2 regions of the Pantoea rwandensis genome follow, and region 2 is predicted to be linked to the other one. Evidence: predicted binding sites of a transcription regulator. Region 2 holds the regulator's gene; the other holds the start of a gene.
What was found. The regulator CRP, encoded in region 2, controls carbon source genes, mostly activating them, when cyclic AMP is high. The targets are predictions, from matches to a motif close to ATGTGANNNNNNTCACAT.
Positions count from the first base shown of each region.

Region 1: the regulator CRP is predicted to act here: its motif matches at 1,122-1,139, upstream of LH22_RS08485 (YfcZ/YiiS family protein).

Region 1 is NZ_CP009454.1:1,847,801-1,851,031, forward strand. Features, by position in the region: gene fadL (long-chain fatty acid transporter FadL) at 1-873, opposite strand, end outside; gene LH22_RS08485 (YfcZ/YiiS family protein) at 1,232-1,528, shown strand; gene fadI (acetyl-CoA C-acyltransferase FadI) at 1,696-3,006, shown strand; gene fadJ (fatty acid oxidation complex subunit alpha FadJ) at 3,006-3,231, shown strand, end outside.
Region 2 is NZ_CP009454.1:873,827-877,057, reverse strand. Features, by position in the region: gene LH22_RS03895 (phosphoribulokinase) at 1-554, shown strand, start outside; gene LH22_RS03890 (OsmC family protein) at 598-1,002, opposite strand; gene crp (cAMP-activated global transcriptional regulator CRP) at 1,306-1,938, shown strand; gene LH22_RS03880 (YccS/YhfK family putative transporter) at 1,997-3,231, shown strand, end outside.

The DNA.
Region 1 (3,231 bases), 970 kb from region 2:
CGGAGCGACTTTGTGCCAGCCCGACACTTCCCACATTTCTGGCAGGTTCAGCGTGAGTGAACCCGGAATGGTCTGGCCGCTGGTGCCGTATGGCAGGCCTAAGGCAATCGCCTGCGGTGTACCGTTATAAGCGGTTGGAATGCTGCTCTTATAATCGCCGTCAAAGTCGATTTTTACTTCTGAACGATAGGTGAAGCCGAAGCGGTTGTTTTTATCCACTTCATACAGGATACCGGCGTTCCAGCCGTAGCCCCATTCATCACCTTTCAGGTGGGCAACCTGAGTATCAGCTGGCATGCCGACGCGAGCGCCTGCTTCACCCGCATAACGTTCGATTTTTGCTTTAGCGTAAACCGCATCAAAGCCAACACCAAAGCTGAAGTGCTCATTCAAACGATAAGCCGTGCTAAGGTTAAAGTTACCTGTCATCAGGTCGGTTTTACCACCGTAGCCGCCAGCGGTGTAACCGTCATTGAACTCTGTCGCCAGACCATAGTTAGAGGTGACGGATGCGCCTACCCACCACTGATCGTTAATCGGATGAACATAATGGAGGTTAGGGATCCACTGATTCGGTGCGATGTTTTTCGCATTCAGGCTGTTGCCGGTTGGGCTCTGGCCGCTGATATCAACTTCCGGATCAATATAAACAGTACCGATGGAGAAAGAAGGGCGATCCATCAATGCCATGGTCGCCGGGTTACGACTGGCAGATGCGGCGGTATCGCCCATCGCACCTTCACCCGAATAAGCACGACCTAAACCAATTGCTGAGAATTCATTAAGTTGAAAGCCTGCGGCGTAAACTTGGGAAGAAATAAGTGCCACTGCAGCTGCCACAGCTGACTTTGCAAACAGGTTCTTATGGTTCATGACCACAACCTCATCTAGATTTATTATTAAACGTTGTTACGTCGCGTAACAAAGGACGGCGGATTGTAGGGACTGATGACAAAGGCACATATCAGACCAGTGCGACGAGTATAGGTCTGACCTGTGTATTTGTTGCAATAATGTTTTTTAAATATTTCCGATTTGATCGATAAAATCAGATCTGCTTAACAAAATCTTGTCGATGCCCATCTAGCATAGCGGTCAAATTTGTTCTGGATCAATTTTTAGTGTGATATTCGTCACTTAGCCGCTGAGAGATAGAAGCCAGGCCGCGCGGGGCGTACACTTTGTGTCAGAAAATGATCCGATTGTGTCTATTTATCGTCAGGAGAAAACAATGACTGATGCCATTAAAAAATGCAGTGCCACGGAAACGGCGGCTTGCTGCTGCGTAGATGTTGGCACCGTAATGGACAATACCGATTGCACGGCGAGCTGGTCTGGCGCTTTTGCCGATCGTCATGCGGCTGAAGCGATGCTGAAGCACCTGACGGACAAAGCGCGTCAGGTTGAATCCGAGCCTTGCGTGATTCAAGCCGAGTTCGTTGAAGAAGCGCCAGGCATACGCCTGAATGTTGATTTCACTTTTGCCTGCCAGGCTGAGACCCTCATTTTTCAACTCGGCTTACGCTAATCCTGTCGCTGCCGGAAGCCCTTCCGGCAGCGTTTTCTCTTTTTCGTGTCTTCCCTCGCACTTTTTTTCTTCTGTTATTGGCGACTTAGCAACACCTGGTTAACACTGATGATCAGGTCAGACCTGTTTGGCAATGATGCTACGGTCGTAAATTACAGGTGAGTGCAATGAGCAAAGCGCAGCCGCTGCTGACGCGTCAGGGCGAACGTATCGCCATAACCCATGGATTACGCACGCCTTTCGCCCGTCAGGCGAGTGATTTTCATGGCATTTCCGCGCTGGAGTTGGGGCGCATGGTGGTGTCAGAACTGATGGCACGCAGCGAGTTACCGGTAGACGTTATTGACCAGCTGGTATTCGGCCAGGTGGTGCAGATGCCGGAAGCGCCTAATATTGCGCGCGAAATCGTGCTGAGCAGCGGATTGAGCGTTCACACCGATGCTTACAGTGTCAGTCGTGCCTGTGCCACCAGTTTTCAGGCGGTGGCGAATGTGGCGGAAAGCCTGATGGCGGGCACCATTGATGCAGGTATTGCCGGTGGTGCAGACTCCTCATCGGTACTGCCTATTGGCGTCAGTAAAACGCTGGCGCGCGCGCTGGTCGATCTCAACAAAGCGCGAACCTTTAGCAAAAAGCTGCAAATTCTACGCCGCCTGCGCCCCCGTGATTTGCTACCGGTGCCTCCTGCGGTGGCGGAGTATTCCACAGGTTTACGTATGGGGGATACCGCCGAGCAGATGGCGAAAACCCATGGCATCACGCGTGAGCAGCAAGACACCCTGGCGTTGCGCTCACATCAGCATGCAGCGCGTGCCTGGCAATCAGGCGTGCTGGCGCAGGAAGTGATGACTGCCTTTGTACCGCCATGGAAAGCACCGATCGAGCAGGATAACAACATTCGCTTTAACGCCAGCGCCAGCGATTACGCCAGGCTGCGACCAGCTTTTGATCGCCACCACGGTTCTGTCACGGCAGCCAACAGCACACCGCTAACGGATGGCGCCGCCGCAGTGATTTTGATGCGTGAAGGCCGCGCACGTGAGCTGGGGATTACCCCGATCGGCTATCTGCGCAGCTACGCGTTTACCGCGATTGATGTCTGGCAGGACATGTTGCTGGGTCCTGCTTACGCCTCGCCGCTGGCGCTGGATCGCGCGGGTATCACGCTCAATGACCTCACGTTAATCGATATGCACGAAGCCTTTGCTGCGCAGACGCTGGCGAACCTGAAAATGTTCCGCGATGAGCGTTTTGCGCGCGAGGTACTGAATCGCCCGCATGCCTTGGGTGAAGTCAATGAAGAACGTTTCAATGTGCTCGGCGGCTCCATTGCTTACGGCCATCCGTTTGCTGCCACTGGCGCGCGCATGATCACCCAAACGTTGCATGAACTGCGGCGGCGCGGCGGGGGATTGGGCTTGGTAACCGCCTGTGCAGCAGGCGGATTAGGCAGTGCAATGGTTCTGGAGGCCGAATAATGAGTGCATCTGCATTCCATTTACATATGCGCCTCGATCATGTCGGCATCATCACCATCGACGTGCCGGGCGAAAAGATGAACACGTTAAAAGCGGAGTTTGTCCCACAAATAAAAGCGGTGCTGGCTGAAGCGCGCAGCAATCCCAGATTGGCGGGATTGGTATTGATCTCTGGCAAAAGCGATAACTTTGTTGCCGGTGCAGATATCAGCATGATCGCGGATT
Region 2 (3,231 bases):
CGTGGAATCAGGTGCCGGGCACCTTTACGCCCTGGCAGCCGCTGCCGGAAAACACTGACGTGCTGTTCTATGAAGGATTACACGGTGGCGTGGTAACACAGCAGCACAACGTCGCCGAGCATGTCGATTTGCTGGTCGGCGTGGTGCCGATTGTCAATCTGGAGTGGATTCAAAAGCTGGTGCGCGACACCAGTGAGCGCGGCCATTCCCGTGAAGCGGTGATGGATTCAGTGGTGCGTTCGATGGAGGATTATATCAACTTCATCACGCCGCAGTTCTCGCGCACCCACATCAACTTCCAGCGTGTGCCAACGGTGGATACGTCAAACCCCTTTGCCGCACGTGAAATTCCGTCACTCGATGAAAGTTTTGTGGTAATTCACTTCCGTGGGCTGGAAGGCATTGCTTACCCTTACCTGCTGGCGATGATCCAGGGCTCGTTCATTTCACATATGAACACGCTAGTGGTGCCGGGCGGCAAAATGGGGCTGGCAATGGAGTTAATCATGACGCCACTGGTGCAGCGGCTGATTGAAGGTAAACGGATTGAATAATCCAGAAATTCTGTAGCGGCGGCCGTTTGGCCGCCCGCTTATGTTATCGCTCAATCACTTCGTAACTGTGCGTCATTTTCACACTATTGCCGAGCATGATCGCCACCGAGCAATACTTCTCCGCCGACAGATCGACAGCCCGCGCCACTGCTTTATCGCTTAGCGCGGTGCCGCTAACGATAAAATGCAGGTTGATGTGCGTAAAAATACGTGGCGCTTCTTCACGGCGCTCGGAGGTGAGTTTCACCTCGCAGTCAGCCACATCATTTCGGCCTTTCTGCAGGATCGATACCACGTCAATCGCGCTACAGCCGCCTGCTGCCATCAAAACCATCTCCATCGGGCTTGGCGCTTTGTCACCCGAGTTACCGTCCATTAATACCTGATGGCCAGATGAGGATTCTCCGAGAAAGGTCAGCCCTTCCACCCATTTCACTCGTGCCTGCATTATTCTTTCTCCTGAAGTGGCGGTTTTGCCGCCAGAGTACGCTTTCACTTGATAAACAGCAATCCAGACTCTTCCGCCTGTTGCTGAAGCGAGACAACAGAAGACAGCTTGCAAAAGCTGTGCTACAAACAGTGCTGAAAATATTTTCGTCATCACAGACGAAGGCGGGAAGAATCAAAAGCGTAGCTTAAGAATCACCCGGAAATAATTTTCCTTTACTGGAAGCGCTCTACGATTACACCGCCTGACAGGGAAAACTGCCCCCTGTATTTTGGGCACGATTACAACAGAGGATAATAGCGAATGGTTCTCGGCAAACCGCAAACAGACCCTACACTCGAATGGTTCCTGTCCCATTGCCATATTCACAAATATCCGTCCAAAAGCACGCTCATCCATCAGGGTGAGAAAGCGGAAACGCTGTACTACATCGTGAAAGGTTCCGTTGCGGTTCTGATCAAAGATGAAGAAGGCAAAGAGATGATCCTCTCCTACCTCAATCAGGGAGACTTCATCGGCGAACTCGGCCTGTTTGAAGAAGGCCAGGAACGTAGTGCCTGGGTACGTGCTAAGACTGCCTGCGAAGTGGCTGAAATTTCTTACAAAAAATTCCGTCAGCTGATTCAGGTAAACCCGGATATTTTAATGCGACTTTCGTCGCAGATGGCGCGTCGTCTGCAAGTCACCTCCGAGAAAGTGGGCAACCTTGCCTTCCTCGATGTGACGGGCCGTATCGCGCAAACACTGCTTAATCTGGCGAAACAACCCGATGCGATGACGCACCCCGACGGGATGCAAATCAAAATAACCCGTCAGGAGATTGGTCAGATCGTGGGTTGCTCACGCGAAACCGTGGGTCGTATCCTGAAAATGCTGGAAGATCAGAACCTGATCTCCGCACACGGTAAAACCATCGTCGTCTACGGCACCCGCTAATTTCTTATCACCCACGGCGTGATGGCAACATCGCGCCGTTTTTGTTTGCGATGAGCTGATGTGGCGCCGAATCATCTATCATCCTGAGGTCAACTACGCACTGCGGCAAACGCTGGTGCTGTGCCTGCCTGTGGCACTAGGCTGGCTGTTTGGCGATCTGCAAAAAGGCCTGCTGTTCTCATTAGTTCCTGCCTGCTGCAACATGGCGGGTCTCGATACACCACATAAGCGCTTCTTTAAACGCCTGATTGTGGGCGGCTCACTGTTTGCTACCGCCAGTTTCCTGATCCAATTTCTTACCAGTGACGCCATTCCGTTACCGCTGATCCTGTTTGTGCTGCCGCTGTTGATTGGCGTGACCGGCGAAATCAGCCCGCTGCACGGCCGCTTACTGCCCGCTACGCTCATTGCTGCCATCTTCAGCCTCAGCCTGGTGGGCCGCATGCCCATGTGGGTGCCGCCTCTGCTGTATATTGGTGGCACGCTGTGGTACGGCCTGTTTAACTGGTTCTGGTTCTGGCTGTGGAAAGAGCAGCCAATGCGCGAAACCCTCAGCCTGCTGTATCGGGAACTGGCGGATTATTGCGATGCCAAATACACCCTATTGACGCAGCTTACCGATCCCGAGAAAGCGCTGCCGCCGTTGCTGGCGCGTCAGCAAAAAGCCGTTGACCTGATCACCACCTGCTATCAGCAGATGCACATGCTCTCTGCCAGCCGCGATAACAGCCACAAGCGCCTGACGCGGGCTTTCCAGGTGGCGCTTGATTTGCAGGAGCACATCTCGGTGAGCCTGCACCAGCCGGAAGAAGTGCAAAAGCTGGTCGAGCAGAGTCACGCTGAAGCAGTGATCCGCTGGAATGCCAAAACCATCTCTGCGCGCCTGCGCCTGTTGGCCGATGCCATTCTCTATCATCAGTTGCCCGATCGCTTCCACATGGAGAAGCAACTGGGTGCGCTGGAAAAAATCGCGCGCCAGCATCCTGATAACCCGGTGGGCAACTTCTGCTACTACCACTTCAGCCGCATCGCCCGCGTGTTGCGCACGCAAAAGCCGTTATACACTCGAGACTTGATGGCGGATCGCCAGCGTCGCCTGCCGCTGTTCCCGGCGCTGCGCAGCTACCTATCGCTCAAGTCCGCCGCATTGCGCACCGCCGCGCGTATCTCGGTGATGCTGATGTTCGGCAGCGCGCTGGCGCTGTTCTTCAATATCCCCAAGCCTTACTGGATTCTGATGACCATCATGTTTGTCAGCCAGAATGGCTACAGCGCGACACGGGTGCGTATCCA